Regions from separate parts of the Frigoribacterium sp. RIT-PI-h genome, predicted to be linked through region 2. Evidence: predicted binding sites of a transcription regulator. Region 2 holds the regulator's gene; the other holds the start of a gene.
The links. The regulator LexA, encoded in region 2, represses DNA repair genes until DNA is damaged. The targets are predictions, from matches to a motif close to TCGAACANNTGTTCGA.
Positions count from the first base shown of each region.

Region 1: a site for LexA is predicted at 4,288-4,303, ahead of AEQ27_RS10930 (Rv2578c family radical SAM protein). Genes of this name have one in related genera too.

Region 1 is NZ_LHOZ01000076.1:118,622-129,082, reverse strand. Features, by position in the region: gene AEQ27_RS10945 (aspartate kinase) at 155-1,420, shown strand; gene AEQ27_RS10940 (aspartate-semialdehyde dehydrogenase) at 1,542-2,594, shown strand; gene AEQ27_RS10935 (malate:quinone oxidoreductase) at 2,724-4,205, shown strand; gene AEQ27_RS10930 (Rv2578c family radical SAM protein) at 4,312-5,496, shown strand; gene AEQ27_RS10925 (sensor histidine kinase) at 5,696-6,928, shown strand; gene AEQ27_RS10920 (hypothetical protein) at 6,925-8,097, shown strand; gene AEQ27_RS10915 (response regulator) at 8,084-8,833, shown strand; gene AEQ27_RS10910 (thymidine kinase) at 8,833-9,438, shown strand; tRNA gene AEQ27_RS10905 (tRNA-Pro) at 9,571-9,644, opposite strand; gene AEQ27_RS10900 (metallophosphoesterase) at 9,723-10,461, opposite strand, start outside.
Region 2 is NZ_LHOZ01000092.1:27,997-38,457, forward strand. Features, by position in the region: gene AEQ27_RS14095 (DUF3046 domain-containing protein) at 1-6, shown strand, start outside; gene recA (recombinase RecA) at 301-1,362, shown strand; gene AEQ27_RS14105 (regulatory protein RecX) at 1,359-2,180, shown strand; gene miaB (tRNA (N6-isopentenyl adenosine(37)-C2)-methylthiotransferase MiaB) at 2,218-3,795, shown strand; gene miaA (tRNA (adenosine(37)-N6)-dimethylallyltransferase MiaA) at 3,797-4,708, shown strand; gene dapF (diaminopimelate epimerase) at 4,705-5,583, shown strand; gene AEQ27_RS14125 (class I SAM-dependent methyltransferase) at 5,625-6,245, opposite strand; gene hflX (GTPase HflX) at 6,322-7,869, shown strand; gene lexA (transcriptional repressor LexA) at 7,969-8,682, opposite strand; gene AEQ27_RS14140 (LysM peptidoglycan-binding domain-containing protein) at 8,955-9,323, shown strand; gene AEQ27_RS14145 (histidinol-phosphate transaminase) at 9,428-10,461, shown strand, end outside.

The DNA of each region.
Region 1 (10,461 bases), on a different contig from region 2:
CGACGCCGCCCTCGGTGCTCCGACGCGCGACCCCTCGTGCTCGTCCGCGAGACACCGAGCCGTGTGCGTCACACGCTCTCGACACCGAATAGAATCGCCGGACGCAGGCGTGAGCCGTCCTCCGGCGCGCCCAGTCCCCTTCTCAGGAGTCACCGTGAGCTTGATCGTGCAGAAATTCGGCGGGTCGTCCGTCGCCGATGCCGAGAGCATCAAGCGCGTCGCCAAGCGCATCGTCGAAACGCGCAAGGCGGGCAACGACGTCGTCGTGGCCGTCAGCGCGATGGGCGACACGACCGACGAGCTGCTCGACCTGGCCAACGAGGTCAGTCCGCTCCCCGGCGGCCGCGAGCTCGACATGCTGCTCACCGCGGGCGAGCGCATCAGCATGGCCCTGCTCGCCATGGCGATCCGCAGCCTGGGCGTCGAGGCCCGCTCGTACACGGGCAGCCAGGCCGGCATGATCACCGACGCCCAGCACGGCAAGGCCCGCATCGTCGACGTCACGCCCGGCCGGGTGCGTGACGCCCTCGACGCCGGGTACGTGGCGATCGTCGCCGGCTTCCAAGGGTTCAACCGGTCCACGGGCGACATCACGACCCTCGGCCGAGGCGGCTCCGACACGACGGCCGTCGCCCTCGCCGCGGCGCTCGACGCCGACGTGTGCGAGATCTACACCGACGTCGACGGCGTCTTCACGGCCGACCCGCGCGTCGTGCCCAAGGCTCGCAAGCTCGACCGCGTCACCAGCGAAGAGATGCTCGAGCTCGCCGCCGCCGGGTCGAAGGTGCTCTACATCCGTGCCGTCGAGTACGCCCGGCGTCACGGGGTCACCCTGCACGTCCGCTCGTCGTTCAACAACAACGAGGGCACGCTCGTCGTCAACCCGAAAGAGGGAGAGAACGTGGAAGAACCCATCATCAGCGGGGTCGCGGGTGACCTCAGCGAGGGCAAGATCACCGTCGTGGGCGTCCCCGACGTGCCGGGAAAGGCCGCCCAGATCTTCCGCACGGTCGCGAAGACCGGCGCCAACATCGACATGATCGTGCAGAACGTGTCGGCGGCGTCGACCAGCCGCACCGACATCTCGTTCACCCTGCCGAAGTCCGAGGGCGCCGTCGTGCTCCAGGCCCTCGAGTCCGACCGGGCCGAGATCGGCTTCGAGTCGCTGCAGTACGACGACCAGATCGGCAAGCTCGCGCTCGTCGGTGCGGGGATGCGCACCAACGCCGGCGTCTCGGCGCGACTGTTCACGGCCCTGTTCGAGGCCGGCATCAACATCGAGATGATCTCGACCAGCGAGATCCGCATCTCGGTGGTCACCCGGGCCGACACCCTGAACGACGCCCTCCGTGTCGTCCACACGGCCTTCGGCCTCGACGCCGAGGGCGCCGCGGTCGTCCACGGCGGCGCCGGCCGCTGACGCGACCAGGCCGTCGACCAGGAGGCGCGCGCGGCTCCCGCCCCGCCCCTCCCGCCCCTGCGCCCGCCGTACCGGAGCCCGCACCACCGAACCCTGCACCACCGAACCCCAGGAGGCACCCATGGCCGAAGGACTGCGCGTCGGCGTGATCGGCGCGACCGGACAGGTCGGCAAGGTCATGCGCACGCTGCTCGACGAGCGCGACTTCCCGGTCGCCGAGATCCGCTTCTTCGCCACCGCCCGGTCGGCGGGCACGACCCTGCCGTTCCGTGGGGTCGAGATCGTCGTCGAGGACGTCGAGACGGCCGATCCCGCCGGTCTCGACATCGCCCTCTTCTCGGCCGGGGCCACGGGCTCGCGGGCCCACGCGCCGCGGTTCGCCGCGGCCGGTGCGCTCGTCATCGACAACTCGAGCGCCTGGCGCATGGACCCCGAGGTGCCCCTGGTGGTCAGCGAGGTGAACCCTCACGCCCTCCGCGACGCGGTGAAGGGCATCGTCGCCAACCCCAACTGCACGACCATGGCGGCCATGCCCGTGCTGAAGGTGCTCGACACCGAGGCCACCCTGCAGCGCCTGATCGTCAGCACCTACCAGGCCGTGTCGGGCAGCGGTCTCGCCGGCGCCGACGAGCTGCTGCAGCAGACCCGTGCCGCGATCGAGGGCGACACCATCGGCCTCGTGCACGACGGTCGCGCGGTCGACCTGCCCGAACCGGTGACGTACGTCCGTCCCATCGCCTTCGACGTCATCCCGCTCGCGGGCAGCATCGTCGACGACGGCACGAACGAGACCGACGAAGAGAAGAAGCTGCGCAACGAGAGCCGCAAGATCCTCGAGCGCCCCGACCTGCTGGTCAGCGGCACGTGTGTCCGGGTGCCGGTCTTCACGGGGCACTCGCTCTCGATCAACGCCGAGTTCGCCTCGGACATCACGGTCGAGCGCGCCGAAGAACTGCTGCGCGACGCCCCCGGGGTCACCCTCACCGACGTCCCGACTCCGCTCGAGGCGGCGGGAGCCGACCCGAGCTTCGTCGGTCGCATCCGTCACGACGAGGGCGTCCCGGGCCACCGTGGGCTCGCGCTCTTCATCAGCAACGACAACCTCCGCAAGGGTGCGGCGCTGAACGCCGTGCAGATCGCGGAGCTGGTCGCCGCCGAGCGCGCCGTCGCCTGATCGCTCGGCGCCGGTGACCCGAGGGGCCGGTGACGCGTCGCACCCCGGTCTCTCGACATCGAGACACCGGGGTGTCGTCGTCTGGTGGCCACCCGGGGGTGCCGAGGGGGCCGGGCCTAGACTGACCCCGTGACCGATGCGAAGAAGCCCGTCGACGTAGCCCTGATCGGGGCCGGCATCATGAGTGCCACCCTCGGTGCCATGATCAAGCAGCTCGAGCCGAGCTGGACGATCCAGATCTACGAGGCGCTGGGCGACGTCGCCCTCGAATCGAGCAACCCCTGGAACAACGCGGGCACGGGCCACTCGGCCCTCTGCGAGCTCAACTACACGCCCGAGCGGTCCGACGGCACCATCGACACCTCGAGCGCCGTCAAGGTCAACGAGCAGTTCCAGGTGTCGCGGCAGTTCTGGTCGTTCCTCGTGGCCGAGAGGGCCCTGCCCCAGCCCGACGCCTTCATCAACTCCACCCCGCACATGAGCTTCGTCTGGGGAGAGAAGAACGTCGAGTACCTCCGCAAGCGCCACGAGGCGCTGCGCGAGCACCCGCTGTTCCAGGGGCTCGAGTTCAGCACCGACGCGTCCGTCATCCGGTCGTGGGCGCCGGTCCTCATCCCCGGGCGGGCGAAGGGGCAGCCCATCGCGGCGACGCGCATCGCCGCCGGGACGGACGTCGACTTCGGGTCGCTCACGCGCCTGCTCTTCACGTACCTGCAGGGCGAGGGGGCGATCCTCGAGGTCGACCACCGCGTCACGAACCTCACGAAGCTCGCCGACGGCACGTGGCGGGTGGCCCTCCGCAAGCAGGTCGGTGGCACGCCGACGACCGTCGACGCACGCTTCGTGTTCGTCGGCGCCGGTGGGGGAGCACTGCACCTGCTGCAGAAGTCGGGCATCGACGAGATCAAGGGCTTCGGCGGGTTCCCGGTCAGTGGCGAGTTCCTGCGCTGCGACGATCCCGCGATCGTCGGCAAGCACCAGGCCAAGGTCTACGGCAAGGCCGCCGTCGGCTCGCCCCCGATGTCGGTGCCGCACCTCGACACCCGTGTCGTCGACGGGCAGGCCAGCCTGATGTTCGGGCCCTACGCTGGCTTCAGCCCGAAGTTCCTCAAGCACGGTTCGATGTTCGACCTGTTCGCGTCGATCCGGGCCCACAACCTCTACCCGATGATCCGCGCCGGGCTCGCCAACCTCTCGTTGGTCAAGTACCTCGTGGGGCAGCTGGCGGCGAGCAAGCAGACCAAGTTCGAGGCGCTGCGCGAGTTCATGCCCGACGCCGATCCGAAGGACTGGTACCGCATCACCGCCGGCCAGCGGGTGCAGGTCATCAAGAAGGACCGCGAGAAGGGCGGGGTGCTGCAGTTCGGCACCGAGGTGATCACGGCGGGCGACGGCACCATCGCGGGTCTGCTCGGCGCGTCCCCCGGGGCGTCCACGGCCGTGCCGATCATGCTCAGCGTGCTCGAACGGTGCTTCCCCGACCGCATCGCGGCGTGGAAGCCCCGACTGAACGCGATGATCCCGACGTACGGCGACGACCTCTCGTCCGACGAGCGGCGGGCCGCCTCGACCATCGGGGCGACCGCCGAGGCGCTGCACATCCACGCCTGACGCCCGAGGCCTGAGGCCCGAGGCCCGAGGCCTGGTGCCGGGCCTCGCGTCCTCGGGGCGAGCGCCCCGGGTTGACCCCACTTCGAACGTGTGTTCGAATGGGGGCATGCGATGGTCCGAGCAAGCGGTCGACACCGAGAACGCCTCGGCGCTGCCCGGTCTGGCGCGGTTGAACAACCTGATCACCTCCGTCACCACGCCCGAGTTCGCGGGGGTGACGTTCCACGAGGTGGTCGCGAAGAGCGCCCTCAACCGCGTCCCGGGCGGCGACTCGGCTCTGCCCTTCGGGTGGACGATCAATCCCTACCGCGGCTGCAGCCATGCCTGCGTTTACTGCTTCGCCCGTCCCACCCACGAGTACCTCGACCTCGACGGCGGCGACGACTTCGACCGGCAGATCGTCGTCAAGGTGAACGTCGCCGAGGTGCTCGCCCGCGAGCTGCACCGTCCCACATGGCAGCACCACCCGGTCGCGCTCGGCACGAACACCGACCCCTACCAACGTGCCGAGGGTCGGTACCGGCTCATGCCCGGCATCATCGCCGCCCTCGCCGACTCGGGCACTCCCTTCAGCATCCTGACCAAGGGCACGCTCCTGCGGCGCGACCTGCCCCTGCTCGCCGAGGCGGCGCAGCACGTGCCCGTCGACCTGGCCATGTCGATCGCCGTCTACGACGACGACCTGCAGCAGTCGGTCGAGCCGGGCACGCCGACGACGGCGGCCCGCCTGGCCACCGTCTCGGCGGCCCGCGAGCTGGGATTGTCCTGCTCGGTCTTCATGATGCCCGTGCTGCCGTACCTCACCGACGGGCTCGACCACCTGCACGCGGCGCTCGCCGCCGTCCGCGACTCGGGTGCTTCGAGCGTCATGTACAGCGCCTTGCACCTCAAACCCGGGGTCAAAGAATGGTGGTTCGCCTGGCTCGAGCGTGAGCACCCCGAGCTCGTGGCCAAATACCGGGCGCTCTACGCCCAGGGCACCTACGCGCCGACGGGGTACCGCTCCTGGCTGGCCGCACGTCTGCGGCCCTTGTTGCGCGAGTACGGCCTCGAGAAGGGGCAGGCCGACCCGGCCACGGGGTCGATGCGCTCCGCGGCGCTCGACGACAGCGCGCGTTCCCTGCGGCTGATGGGACTGAACGGCACCGGCGTCCGCACGGCAGCCGGCGGCACCGCCGCCCTTCCGGGCATCCCCGACCTGACGTCCGGTGCCGGTGGCTCCGCGGTCCCTCGGGCCCTGATCGCGCACGAGCTGCCGGGTGGGGCACGGTCGCAGCCGCGACTGTTCTGAGCCTGCGAGAGCCAGAGGCCGTCGGGCCACGGGGTCGGTAAGCCATGAGGCCGGTGGGTCACTCCCCGGTCGAGTGGAACGGGGCACAAAACGAGCCACCTGCCCGCCCGGCGTGGTCGTTGGCCCCACATGTCGGGGTACAGCCCCGGTCCGCCTTCTGCCATGATCTCTCCTGACCCGAACGAGCCGAGGAGGCCGCATGCTGCTCGGCCTCCCGGCCCACCTCGCGCCCGCGGCCGTCGGCGACTCGGTGTCCAGGGCGTGTCACGCGATCGCGGCCACGGTCCTCGCGGCGGCGGCCGCCCTGCTGCTCACGAAACAGGCCGTCACACCCGACCTGCTGCTCTGGCCGGCCCTGGTCTCACTCGTGCCGTTGGTGGTCCTGCTCGTCGTGGTCGAGCGCACCCGGTCGACCACGGCCCACCTCGCCTACCTGATCGTCGGCACCGCAGCCCTGTACTGGTACGCCGTCACGCTCTTCTCGCAGGTGGCCGCGGTGCAGGCGTCGGACGCCTTCTCGCTGTCGTTGCCCAAGATCGCCCTCATCATGGTCGGCAGCACCGCCGTCGGCCCACGCCGGGGTCTCCTCTGGTCGACGGCCGGATACGCGGCGGGCGAGCTCGCCACGCAGCTGGCGACCTGGCACACGGGAGCCTCCCTCCGGCTCGACGTCACCGCCCTGCTGGCGTTCGTCCTCGTGGCCGTGGTGACGGGCCACGCCGAGGCGTCCCGGGGGCGTGCCCGCGAAGCTCAGCCCCGGCTGCACCGGGCGGCGCTCGAGCAGCAGGTCCAGGGCATCCGCGTCGACATCGAGCAACAGGCGGCCGCCCTCGTCCACGACACGATCCTCGGGCACCTCGCGGCCCTGGCGACCGCCCGCCCCGGTCCCTTGTCGCCCGAGATCGCCCGGTCGATCGCGGCCGACCTCGAGGTGCTCGTGGGGCGGGACTGGCTCTCGCCGGGCTCCGTGCCGCCCGAGGTCGCCGTGAGGGCCGCCGACGCCTGGGAGCGCAGTCGACTGCACGAGGCCGTCGAACGGTCGCGGTCGGGCGGTCTCGAGGTGGCCGTGACGGGCGACGTCTCGGCGGTCGGCCGCCTCGACCCCGTCACCGGGGACGCACTCGGGTTGGCCGTCGCGCAGTGCCTCGTCAACGTGAACCGCCACAGCGGAGCCGACCGGGCCGAGCTCGTCGTCTTCGGCGACGGCACCGACCTCACCGTGATGGTCATCGACGACGGCGTCGGCTTCGACACGGCGGCGGTGGCCCCCGACCGTCCCGGCCTGACGGCGTCCGTCGAGGCGCGTCTCGCGCGCGTCGGCGGTCCCGTGCCGATCTGGTCGTCCCCCGGCAGCGGCCCGTCGATCGTCCTGCGGGTCCCGTTCGCCGTCACGGCACCGGTGGTCGTCGCCGACGACGGTGTGCCCGCATGACCCTCGCCGCCCCTCCTCGACCCGGCGGCCGCGCCTCCGGTCGGTCTCCTCAGCAGGTGGACCCCCTCGGCGCCCTGGCGGCCCGACCGCTCACCCTCGGGGCGGCTCTCGCCGCGGGGCGCGTCGCCGGCGTCGACGCGGGGCTGCGGGCCACCGGCGGGTCCTCGCCGTGGACGGCGGCGGGCGCGCCCGCCGCCGTCGCCGCAGGGGGTGTCGTTCTCGTCGTGGCGGCCACGCCCCTGCGCGCGCCGTTCGGGTCCGGGGCGCTCTGGTGCGTGGCCGGGGCGTGTGCGGCGTCGGGCGTCCTGTCCGCCCTGGCCACGGCCGGCAGCAATCCGTTCGTGCGGGACGACTGGGCGGGGATCGCCGCGGGCGTCCTCCTGCTCGGAGTCGCCCCGTACCGCTCGGCGCGAGAGATCCTCGCCGCCGGAGGTGCCGTGGCCGTGGTCCTCGCCGTCGTGGTCCTCGTCGAGGCACCGGGCTTCGTCACACCCGTGCCCACCGCGTCGTACGTCGTGGTCGCGCTCACGCCGTTGCTCGCCCTGACGGCCGCCTCGGCGACCTTCTCGAACGTCCTCGTCGGGCACGTCGAGGGGTGGGTGTCCCGGGCCACGGGGTTCCGCCGGGCCAGCACCGACGACCTCAGGGTGACCCTCGCCCGGTCGGTCCAGCAGGACCGCGTCACCGTGCTCAACCGCGAGGTCGTGCCGTTCTTCGCGCGGCTGGTCGAGTCCGGTCGGATCGGCGAGGGGGACGCCGACGAGGCACGGCGCGTGGCCGACTCGTTGCGCGCCTCCCTGGTGGCCGACGCCGACGCGACGTGGCTGGCCCGGCGTCTCGCCGCGCCCGGCCGCCGGGTGCCGACCGAGGTCGTCGACCCCGATCGTCTCGCCGATCGCCTCGGCCCCGAGCACCGCACCGCGCTCTGGGCGCTCTTCGCCGCGGTGGACGACGTCGAGGTCGTCGACGCCCGCTCGCTCCGGGTCGAGCTCGAGGCCGAGGAGGCGCGGGTCGACATCGCGATCGAGCTCGCGGTCGAGTCGTCGGCCGCCGCCGCACAGCGGTCGCTCGCCCCCTGTCTGACCGTGCTCCGCCTCGTCTCGGGCGACCTGCGGGTCGACCGGAAACCCTCGCATCTGACACTAAGGTTTTCTTATGACCAGCACTGAGTCGAGCGGTCGCTCGTCCCATCGTCCGGGCTTCGGGAGGCCCGTCGCAGCACCCTCGTGGGCCACCGTCGGCCCGGGTTCCGACGCACCGCCCGCCCGTCGCGTCCGGCTCGCCCTCCTCGACGACCACGAGGTGCTGCTCGACAGCCTGAGCAGCTGGATCAACGTGAACGCCTACGACTTCGACCTCGTCCTCACTGCGCACACCTGGCTGCAGCTGGTGCACAGCGACAACTTCCCGACCGACCTGGTCTTCCTCGACTTCCAGTTGAAAGAGCCGGTCTCGATCGAGGCCCGGGTCCGCACCTGCCGGGCCGCCGGGGCCAAGGTCGTCGTGCTGTCGAGTCTCGACACCCGCGAGTCGCGCGAACGGGCCCTCGAGGCAGGGGCGTCGGCCTTCCTGTCGAAGACCCTGCCGATGCGCGAGGTGATGGACGCCGCCCGCCAGGTCATGGGAGTCGCCCGTGACAACTCGCCTCAGCGCGACTGGCGCCCGCTGCCGGCTGGCGCCGCGAACCAGACCAGGCCCAAGCCCAGCGCCGGCGAGGCCGAGGCGTTCCGGTTGTACGTCTCGGGTTTCAGCACCAACGAGGTCGCCGCGCAGATGAACGTCCAGTACGAGACGGCGAAGACCTTCCTCCGCCGGGTGCGCGAGAAGTACGCCAAGGCCAACCGACCGGCCAGCAAGAAGTCCGAGCTCATCCGTCGGGCGGCCGAAGACGGTTACCTCCAGTAGTGGCCAAGCTCTACTTCCGCTACGGCGCGATGAACAGCGGCAAGAGCACGGCTCTGCTGCAGGCGGCCTACAACTACGAAGAACGCGGTCAGCGCGTGTTGCTCGCCAAGCCGGGGGTCGACACCAAGGGCGACGACGCCATCGTCTCGCGGTTGGGAGTCACCCGGGCCGCGGACGTCACCTTCGCCCCCGACGACGAGGTCCGGCAGGTCTTCCTGGCCCGACGTGACGCGGTGCGCGGCGAGACCGGCTCGGGCCTCGCCTGCCTCCTGGTGGACGAGGCGCAGTTCCTGGCGCCGCACCAGATCGACGACCTGCTCCGCATCGCGATCCTCGACGACGTCCCGGTGCTGGCCTACGGCATCCGGACGGACTTCCGTACCGTCGCCTTTCCCGGCAGCCGACGGCTGCTCGAGGTGGCGCATTCACTCGAAGAGCTCAAGACGATCTGCCGCTGCGGTCGCAAGGCCGTCTTCACGGCGCGCACGGTCGGCGACCGGTTCGTCTTCGACGGCGACCAGGTCGCGATCGACGGCCAGCAGGTCACTTACGAGTCGCTCTGTGGGGCCTGCTACCTCGCCGAGTCCGGCGGCCGCCTCGCCTGACCCGGCCGCTCCACAGGCTCAGAACGACGAGTGGCCCCACCCTAAGGTGGAGCCATTTGCTGTGTCGCCCGAAGGGCGAACCAACGAGCACAAAGAAAATTGGCCCCACCCGAGGGTGGAGCCAATTTCTTGTCGGGGTAGCGGGATTCGAACCCACGACCTCCTCGTCCCGAACGAGGCGCGCTACCAAGCTGCGCCACACCCCGATGTCTTCGCGTTCTCACGTGAAGCAACCTGACAAGAATAGCCCATGTTCGGGCCTGCTCGTGTCACTCGTGTGGAACCTAGGCCGTGAGGGTCACGATCACGGCTTCGGGCCGGCACGAGAACCTGACGGGGGCGTAGATCGAGGTGCCCAGGCCGGCCGAGATCTCGAGGTGTGCGGTCTTGCGGGCGTGGCTCCAGGTCGTCAGGCCGCTGACCTTGCTGCGGGGCAGGTCGCAGTTGGTGACGAGGGCGCCGTAGCCGGGCACCTGGACCTGTCCGCCGTGCGTGTGACCGCCGAAGATGACGTCGGCACCGTTGTTGACGAACGAGTTGAGCACACGCTGGTACGGCGCGTGGGTGACGCCGATGCTGATGGGATCGGGCCCGCCGCGATCGTCCTGCCAACCCACGTTCTCGCGGAGGTCGTCGAGGGCGCCGGGGATGCGGTCGAGACGGTCCCAGCCGCGGTGGGCGTCGTTGACGCCGAACAGCTCGAGTCGCGAGCCCCGCAGCTCGAGCGCTCGTGCCCTGTTGTTCAGGTCGAGCCAACCGAGCTGGTCGGTGAAGAACGACTGCATCCGGTCGATGTCGAGGTCGACGGGTGCTCGGTGGGCCTTGCTCGGCCCGCCGAAGTAGGCCAGGGGGTTCTTGGGGGAGGGACCGTAGTAGTCGTTGGAACCGTTGACGAAGACCCCGGGTACGCCGCGGAAGGGTTCGAGCGCGTATTCGAGGGCGGTGTGGGCGTCCTCGTGGCCGATGTTGTCGCCGGTGTTGACGATCAGGTCGGGTTCGAGCACGGCGAGGCCGCGGACCCAT
Region 2 (10,461 bases):
AGCTGAGGTGCCGCTCGCTCGCGCGTGTGTTCGACACGCCGGGAGCGATGGGTCGAACACGTGTTCGGACGGGTGGTAGCGTCCTCCACAAGGACGTCGACGAACGAGTTCTGCACGTCGGGCCGTCACCGCCACCGCGATGTCGGGGGTGGCCCGTAGCGTTTCTCGCATCGACGTCCCGCGTCACCGGCACATGCCGGCGACACCAGCCTTGTCGTAGCGACGACGACCTTGCACCACCGGTCGACGTCGACGCGACAGCCTACAGGCGCACGGACGACCACCACGAAGGAGAACGACATGCCCTCAGCCGAAAACCGCGAGAAGGCCCTCGAGACGGCTCTCGCCCAGATCGACCGACAGTTCGGCAAGGGCGCCGTCATGCGCCTCGGCAGCGACGAGCGTGCTCCCGTGGCGGTGATCCCGACCGGCTCGATCGCCCTCGACGTCGCTCTCGGCATCGGTGGCATCCCCCGCGGCCGCATCGTCGAGATCTACGGTCCCGAGTCGTCGGGTAAGACGACCCTGACCCTGCACGCCATCGCCAACGCGCAGCGCAACGGCGGCATCGCCGCCTTCATCGACGCCGAGCACGCTCTCGACCCCGAGTACGCCAAGAAGCTCGGCGTCGACATCGACGCCCTGCTGGTGTCGCAGCCCGACACCGGTGAGCAGGCGCTCGAGATCGCCGACATGCTCGTCCGCTCGGGGTCGATCGACCTCGTCGTCATCGACTCGGTCGCCGCCCTCGTGCCGCGTGCCGAGATCGAGGGCGAGATGGGTGACTCGCACGTCGGCCTGCAGGCCCGACTCATGTCTCAGGCGTTGCGCAAGTTGACCGGTGGGCTCAGCCAGACCGGCACGACCATGATCTTCATCAACCAGCTGCGGGAGAAGATCGGTGTCTTCTTCGGTAGCCCCGAGACGACGGCCGGTGGTAAGGCGCTCAAGTTCTACGCGTCCGTCCGCCTCGACATCCGGCGCATCGAGACGCTGAAAGACGGTACCGACGCGGTCGGCAACCGCACCCGCGTCAAGGTCGTCAAGAACAAGATGGCGCCGCCCTTCAAGCAGGCCGAGTTCGACATCCTCTACGGTGTGGGCATCTCGCGCGAGGGCAGCCTGATCGACTTCGGTGTCGAGCACGGCATCGTCCGCAAGTCGGGTGCCTGGTACACCTACGACGGCGACCAACTCGGCCAGGGCAAAGAGAACTCGCGCAACTTCCTCATCAAGAACGCCGCCATCGCGCAAGAGATCGAGCAGAAGATCCTCGCCAAGCTCGGAGTCGGCGGTGCCAAGCCCGTCGAGGCACCCGTCGAATCGATCGAGGCGAAGATCGCCGCTCGAAAGGGCGCATGACCTCGCGCGACGACGACGCCCCGGTGTCGGGTCCGTCTGACGACGGTGTCGACACCGGGCGGCTCGCCCCCGTCACGCCTCTCTTCGGCGCGATGAGCGGTGCATCGGTTCCCGAGGCGACGACCGATCGCGAGGCCACCGATCAGACGACGAGCGGTTCCGAGGCCGTCCTGACGGCCATCAGTTCTCATTGGGCCGGCGGTGTGACATCCGTGGCCTCGGAGGGCGACCATCCGTCCGCCCGAGGTTCTCGGGCGGGGGCTGCCGGCCGGCCCAAGGCGACCGGCTTCGACGACCAATCCGCCGACGGGCCCGAAGACCTCGAAGCGCAGCAGCGACGCGCCGAGAACGTCAGCCTGCACGCCCTTTCGCGCCGGGGAGTGTCGTCTCACGAGATGGAGAAGCTGCTCCTCTCCCGTGACCTCGACGAATCGGTCGTGGCGGACGAGATCGCCCGTCTCGAGCGGGTCGGTCTCCTCGACGACACCGAACTGGCCGCCACCCTGATCAGGTCCAAGCAAGAGCGCAAGGGTCTCGGCCGGGGCGCTGTCACGTCCGAACTCCGCGCCCGGGGCATCGACCCGTCCATCATCGACGAGGCGCTGTCCGACACGGACGACGACGAAGAGCAAGAGCGTGCCGACGAGTGGGCCCGCAAACGTGCAGGGTCGTTGCGCGGCCTCGACCGCGAGACGGCCGAACGTCGTCTCAACGGCTACCTGATGCGCCGGGGGTACCGCTCCGAGATCGTCCGTCGTGCGATCGAGAAGGCCCTGCCCCGTGGTGGCAGCGGCCGCGGCGGTGTCCGCTTCGAGTGACCGTCCCGGGGGTGGCGGCGATCTACACTGAGTCACCATGACGACGGTCGCCACCACCCCCATCCCCTCGCCCGTCGACGGCCCGGCCCGTACGTACGAGGTCCGCACCTTCGGGTGCCAGATGAACGTCCACGACTCCGAGCGTCTCAGCGGCTCGCTCGAGGCGGCCGGTTACGTACCGGCCGACGGAATCGAGGCCGACATCGTCGTCATCAACACCTGTGCGGTGCGCGAGAACGCCGACAAGAAGCTCTACGGGACGTTGGGGACGCTCGCCGGCCAGAAGAAGAAGCACGAGGGCATGCAGATCGCCGTCGGCGGGTGTCTCGCCCAGAAAGACAAGGACGTCATCCTCGACAAGGCGCCGTGGGTCGACGTGGTCTTCGGTACGCACAACATGGGCGCCCTGCCCACGCTCCTCGAGCGCGCGCGTCACAACGACGAGGCCCAGCTCGAGATCCTCGAGGCACTCGACGTGTTCCCCTCGACGCTACCGACCAAGCGCGACTCCACCCACAGCGGCTGGGTCTCGATCTCGGTGGGTTGCAACAACACCTGCACCTTCTGCATCGTGCCGTCGCTCCGCGGCAAGGAGAAAGACCGCCGCCCTGGTGACGTCCTCGCCGAGGTGCAGGCGCTGGTCGACGACGGTGCCGTCGAGGTGACGCTGCTCGGGCAGAACGTCAACTCGTACGGTGTCGAATTCGGCGATCGGCTCGCCTTCGGCAAGCTGTTGCGTGCCGTCGGTGCGATCCCCGGGCTCGAGCGTGTGCGGTTCACCAGCCCGCACCCGGCGTCCTTCACCGACGACGTGATCGCTGCGATGGCCGAGACGCCTGCCGTCATGCCCCAGCTGCACATGCCCCTCCAGTCGGGTTCCGACCGGGTGCTGAGGGCCATGCGGCGCAGCTACCGCAGCGAGAAGTTCCTCGGCATCATCGACCGTGTGCGCGTGGCCATGCCCGACGCCGCGATCAGCACCGACATCATCGTCGGATTCCCGGGTGAGACCGAGGAGGACTTCGCCGAGACCCTCCGGGTCGTCGAGCGGTCCCGGTTCGCGTCGGCGTTCACCTTCCAGTACTCCGTGCGCCCCGGGACTCCGGCGGGCGAGATGGCCGACCAGATCCCGAAGGCCGTCGTGCAAGAACGGTTCGAGCGGCTGACCGCCCTGCAGGACCGCATCTCGGCCGAAGAGAACCGTCGACAGGTCGGAAGGGCCGTCGACGTCCTCGTGGCCACCGACGAGGGGCGAAAAGACGCCTCCACCCACCGTCTCTCGGGGCGTGCGGAAGACAGCCGTCTCGTCCACTTCGAAGTGCCGCCGGGTGGCGCCGTTCCGCGCCCCGGCGACGTCGTCAGCGTGCGCGTCACCGACGCCGCACCGTTCTACCTGTTGGCCGATGCCGTCCACGGGCCCGGGTCTCTCTACGAGGTCCGTCGCACCCGCGCGGGCGATGCCTGGGACGCCGCGCAGGCCGCCTCGTGCGGGGTGCCGTCCGCCGGTGACGCGACCCGCGCCTCCTCGGCTCGGCCTGCGAGGGTCAGCCTCGGGCTGCCCACGCTGCGGGTGGCGACCACACCGATCTACAGCACGACCGACGACCTCCGCTGACGTGTTGGTCGCGATCGTCGGGGCGACCGGCACGGGCAAGTCGGCGTTCTCGCTCGACCTCGCCGAGGCCCTGGCCGCTCGGGGCGAAGCCGTCGAGATCGTCAACGCGGACGCCATGCAGCTCTACCGCGGAATGGACGTCGGCACGGCGAAACTGCCGGCCGCCGAACGACGAGGCATCCCGCACCACCTCCTCGACGTCCTCGACGTCACCGACGAGGCGAGCGTCGAGTGGTACCAGCGCGAGGCTCGGGCTCTGATCGACGGCATCGTGGCCCGCGGGGCGGTGGCCGTCCTCGTCGGCGGGTCCGGGCTCTACATCTCGAGCGTGTTGTTCGACTTCCGGTTCCCCGGCACCGACCCCGTGATCCGTCGACGGTACGAGGTGATCGCCGACGAGCGGGGACCCGGGGCCCTGTACGACCTGTTGAACGAGCGCGATCCGGCGTCGGCCGCCTCGATCGGTCGTTCCAACTCTCGGCGTCTCGTCCGGGCGCTCGAGGTCGGCGACCTCACCGGGCGCCCGCTCTCGGGAACCCTGCCCGAGAAGTCGTCGCCGTGGCGCCCGTCGAGCGTCTTCGGTGTCGCGGAAGAACGCCCCGTGCTCGTCGAACGTCTCGACCGACGCGTCGACCAGATGTGGCGAGACGGTCTCGTCGACGAGGTGCGGGGTCTGCTTCCTCTCGGGCTCGAGCGGGGGGTCACCGCGGGCCGGGCGATCGGCTACGCGCAGGCCGTCGCCCAGATCCGGGGGGAACTCGCCGAGGCCGAGGCGATCGAGGCCACGGCGGCCCTCACCCGTCGGTACGCCCGCCGTCAGGCGAGCTGGTTCCGGCGGTACGACGACGTCGAGTGGTCTCGCTCGGGCGACGCCCAGGCCGTCGACCGGGCCGTGGCTAGACTCCTCGGGTGACCACCACGCTGCAGTTCACCAAGGGGCAGGGCACCGGAAACGACTTCGTCTTGTTCACCGATCCCGACGCAGGCACCGACCTGACGCCCGCCATGATCCGGGCCCTGGCCGACCGGCGGTTCGGGGGGGGCGGCGCCGGGGGCCTCCCTGCCGGCCGTACGGCGGCGCTCCCCACCGCGGCGGACCTGCGCGAGGCCGAGCCACGCGCCGAATGGTTCATGGACTACCACAACGCCGACGGCAGTCCGGCCGAGATGTGTGGCAACGGCATCCGCGTCTTCGCGCGCTACCTCCTCGAGCGGGGGCTGGTCCAGCTGGGCGAGGACGACGTGCTCGTCGTCGGTACGCGGGCCGGCGCACGTGAGGTCCGTCGCGACGGCACGGGTTTCCGCGTCGACCTGGGCCCCTGGCGACTCGGCGACGACGACCCGGTCGTGCGGGCGCGCGAGCTGCACGCCGCCCGTCCGGGCCTTCCGATCTCGGTCGGCAACCCCCACGTGGTGGTGGCCCTCGCCGGTGACGACGAACTGGACGGCCTCGACCTGACGTACGTGCCGATCATCGACCCGGCCCCGGTCGGCGGGGCGAACGTCGAGTTCGTGGTTCCCGCCGATCCGCTCGTGGTCGACGGGCTGGGGCGCATCCGCATGCGGGTCCACGAACGCGGTAGCGGCGAGACGCTCTCCTGTGGCACCGGTGCGGCAGCGGCGGCCCTGGCCACGCGGTACTGGGCAGGCGCCTCGGCGCCCGAGGGCTGGTTGGTCGAGGTTCCCGGCGGGGGCGTGGGCGTCTCGATCAGCCACCACGACGACGGCGAGCACGTCTCGCTCAGCGGGCCGGCCGAACTCGTCTTCACCGGCGCACTCGCCCTCTGAGGCCGACCGGGCCGACATCGAGGCCTGCGGAGGGCGTCCGCTCAGTCGGCGTCGGCGAGGCGCGCGGCGCGCAAGATCCGGTATCCCTTGCTGGTGGAGGCGCGGGTCACGTCCACGACGTCGGCCATGGTCTCGTTCATCCAGCGCTGCAGGGAGTCGGCCCCCAGGTTCTTCTGCACGACCAGCCAGGCGTCCGATCCCACGGCGAGTCGGGGGAGCCACCGTTCGAGCAAGGAGTGCAGCTCGGCTTTGCCGACCCGGATCGGCGGATTCGACCAGATGGTCGCGAAGCGCAGGTCGGCGGGGACATCGTCGGGGGTCACGGCGTTGACGTTCTCGAGGCCGATCGACCGTGCGTTCGCGCGCACGAGGTCGAGCACTCTCTCGTTCACGTCGACGGCCCAGACCGTCGCGTCGGGTGACGACAACGCGAGGCTCAGTGTGATGGGCCCCCATCCGCACCCTACGTCCAGCAGATGGCCCGCCCTCGGCGGCGTCGGCGTGCCCGCCAGCAGGACCGAGGTGCCCGGGTCGACGCGGCCCGGGCTGAACACTCCCGCGGCCGTGGTCACCGTCAACTCACGGCCCGCCAGGACGACGTCGATCGTCCTGGGCTTGGCCGCGCTGCCGGGCTGGGGTGAGAAGTAGTGCTCGCTGGCCATGCTCGCCAACCTACCGAACATCCGCAGGGGCATCGTTCCCTGCTCTCCGGACACCGAAAGGGTTAGTATCACCCCGATGACAGACCACACCACGACACCGTTCGACTCCGAGCGGAACGACCAGCCCGACGACGTCGTCGCGCGCGTCCTCGATCGTGCGGCCCAGAGGGCCTCCGGCTACACCGTCTTCTCGCCGGCCCAGGCCATCCAGACCCGCTCGCTCCACGACGACGGTGGCTCCGACGGTGACCAGTCGGAGCGCGACGACCGGCAGGCCCTCCGCCGCGTCGCGGGCCTCTCGACCGAACTGCAGGACGTCACCGAGGTCGAGTACCGCCAACTGCGCCTCGAGAACGTGGTCCTCATCGGCGTGTACTCGCAGGGGTCGATGTCCGACGCAGAGAACTCCCTGCGTGAGCTCGCCGCCCTGGCCGAGACGGCGGGCGCCGTCGTCCTCGACGGGCTGCTGCAGCGACGATCGAATCCCGACCCGAGCACCTACCTGGGCAAGGGCAAAGCCGAAGAGCTGCGGGGAACGGTCGCAGCGCTCGGTGCCGACACCGTCATCGCCGACACCGAACTGGCCCCCAGCCAGCGGCGCGCCCTCGAAGACGTGGTCAAGGTGAAGGTCATCGACCGCACCGCCGTGATCCTCGACATCTTCAGTCAGCACGCCAAGAGCCGCGAGGGCAAGGCGCAGGTCGAACTGGCCCAGCTCGAGTACCTCCTGCCGCGCCTCCGCGGATGGGGCGAGTCGATGTCGCGCCAGGCCGGTGGTCAAGTCGGAGGCGCGGGTGCCGGGATGGGCAGCCGCGGGCCCGGTGAGACCAAGATCGAGCTCGACCGGCGTCGCATCCACACCCGCATGGCCCGGCTTCGCAAGCAGATCAAAGAGATGAAGCCCGCACGCGATGCCAAGCGGGCCAACCGCGACCGCAACGAAGTACCCACGGTCGCCATCGCGGGCTACACCAACGCGGGCAAGTCCAGCCTGCTCAACCGGCTCACCAGCGCGGGCGTCCTCGTCGAGAACGCGCTGTTCGCCACCCTCGACGCGACGGTCCGCAAGAGCGTGACGGCGGATGGTCGTCCCTTCACGTACGCGGACACCGTCGGTTTCGTGCGCAACCTGCCTCACCAGCTGGTCGAGGCGTTCCGGTCGACGCTCGAAGAGGTCGAGGCGTCCGACGTGATCGTGCACGTCGTCGACGGATCGCACCCCGACCCTGCCGCCCAGCTCGCCACCGTACGTGACGTCATCGCCGAGGTCGACGGTCGTGACATCGCCGAGATCGTCGTCTTCAACAAGAGCGACCTCGTCGACGACGACCAGCGTCTCGTCCTGCTCGGGCTCGAACCGACGGCGGTCTTCGTCTCGGCTCGGACGGGTGAAGGCATCGACGAACTGCTCGACCGCATCGCGGCCGTGTTGCCCGAACCCGAGATCGAACTCGACCTGCTGGTGCCGTACGACCGTGGCGACGTGGTCTCGCATCTGCACGATTCCGGGCGCATCGTCAGCACCGACTACGAAGAAGAGGGAACCCGGGTCCACGCCCGGGTCTACCCGAGTGACGTTGCCGGCCTCACACCCTATGTCGCACCCGTGGGTGTCGGCCGCTGACGCCGAGCCCCGGATCGACACACGGCGAAGCGCCGACCACCTCGAGGTGATCGGCGCTTCGTCGTGTGCCGGGAGGCGCGGGAGCCGCTGGCGCGCCCGTCAGACCGACCGCAGGACGGCGACGACCTTGCCGACGATCTGTGCGTGGTCGCCGACGATGGGCTCGAATGCGCTGTTGCGGGGGAGCAGCCAGGTGTGGCCGTCTCGCTGGCGGAACACCTTGACGGTCGCCTCGTCGTCGAGCATCGCCGCGACGATGTCACCGTTCTCGGCGTCCTGCTGCTGCCGTACGACGACCCAGTCCCCGTCGCAGATGGCCGCGTCGATCATCGAGTCGCCGACCACCCGCAACATGAACAGTTCGCCCTTGCCGACGAGTTGACGCGGCAGGGGCATCACGTCCTCGATCTGCTGCTCGGCCGTGATGGGGATGCCGGCGGCGATCCGCCCGACCATGGGGACGTGAGCCGTGTCGCCGTCGTCACTCGTCGTGAAGACGGTGGCCGGGGGAGCCGCCGGCGCCGTCGCGTCCACGAGGACCTCGAGGGCTCGGGGTCGGTTCGGGTCACGGCGGATCTTGCCGGCGAGTTCGAGCTGGTTGAGCTGGTGCGTGACGCTCGACAGGGACTTGAGGCCGACGGCGTCGCCGATCTCGCGCATGCTCGGCGGGTACCCGCGGTGACCGATGCTCTCGGTGATCGCGGCGAGGATCGACGCTTGCTTCGCGGTCAACTCCTTGCGGGGGAGGACGCCGGGATCGAGCTGACGGGGGGCGTCGGGGGCCGCCTGCGGGGTGCGCTTCGGGTCGCTCATGGGTCTCCTGCCGTCGATGTCGGTGGTCCCTGTTTGACTCCTACCACCGATCGAAACCGTATCCGATCAGGCGGTGTCGACAAAACACATGTTCGAGTGTGTCGCGTTTTCGCTGTCCGATCCGGAACGATTCCGACCTGGATTACCCACCACAGGGGTTGAAAGCGTCAGTGATCGAATGTATGTTCGGAACACGTCTTCGTGTCCGGCATTCCCGGCCGAGTGCCGGGCACGAACTCGTCCCCTGTCTTCCACGGTGAAAGGACCACCTCATGAGCGTCACCTCAGCATCAGCAGTTGCGTCCCCCGTCGACCCGACCCGAGTCGTGCGCACGCGTCTGCGCATCACCCGGCGGGGCCGCGCGGTCGTCGCCGCGCTCGTGGCGGTGCCGCTCGTCGTCGTGGCAGGCGCGCTCGTCCTCAACGGAGGCGGCGCGGTGGCGTCTGACACGACTGGTCGCACCGAGTTCCAGCACGTGACCGTCGACGGTGGCGAGACGCTCTGGCAGGTCGCGTCAGAGATCGACCCCGACGCCGATCCCCGCGACGTCATCGCCGAGCTCGTCTCGCTCAACAACCTCCCGAGCGCCGAGGTCTCCGCCGGCCAGAGCCTCGCGGTTCCCGCTCAGTACGCTCGCTGAAGCGTCGTCGTCGCCGACGAGGTGGGCGGTCCGGCCCTCAGGCATCGTGTCTCCACGATGGCGACCGAGCCGACACCCGGTCGGCCCACCCGTACGATGGTGGGGTGTCCTTCAGTCTCGACGACCTGCCCATCCGTGACGATCTCCGGGGACTGACGCCGTACGGTGCTCCCCAGAAGAAGGTCCCGGTCGCTCTCAACGTCAACGAGAACACGCATCCCATTCCCGAAGACGTCGCTCGCGACATCGTGGAGTCGGTGGCTCGGGCGGTCCTCGACGTCAACCGGTACCCCGACCGCGAGTTCACGACGTTGCGTGACTCGCTGGCGGCTTACCTCGGTCACGGTCTCACCCGAGACAACATCTGGGCGGCCAACGGCTCCAACGAGGTCATCCAGCAGCTCCTCCAGGCCTTCGGCGGCCCGGGCCGCTCCGTCCTGGGGTTTCCTCCCACCTACTCGATGCACTCGATCATCGCCACGGGCACCGGCAGTCGATGGGTCGAGGGTCGCCGTGACGAGGGGTTCCGCATCTCACCCGAGACCGCGGTCTCCGAGATCGAACGCACCCGTCCCGACATCGTCTTCTTCTGCGGACCGAACAACCCCACGGGCACCCCCCTCGATCTCGCCACGATCGAGGCTGCCTATGACGCCACGGACGGCATCGTCTTCGTCGACGAGGCCTACGCCGAGTTCATGCCCGCCGATCAGCCGACGGCACTGACCCTGCTGGCGGGCCGTGAACGGCTGGTCGTGTCCCGCACGATGAGCAAGGCGTTCGCGTTCGCCGGTGCCCGGGTCGGCTCCCTGGCCGCGCACCCGGCCGCGGCCGACGCACTGCGTCTCGTGCGCCTCCCGTACCACCTCTCGTCCCTGACGCAGGCGGCGGCCGTCGCAGCGCTCTCGCACGCGAGCGAGATGCTCGCCATGGTCGACGACATCAAGGCCCAGCGTGACCGCATCGTGCACGAGCTGACCGAGCTCGGGTATGAGCCGTGGCCCACCTGGTCGAACTTCGTCCTCTTCGGCGGGGTCGACGACCCGACCGACGTCTTCGAGCGCCTGCTCGAGCGGGGTGTCATCGTCCGCAACCTCGGCATCCCCAACCACTTGAGGGTCAGCGCGGGCACCGAGGC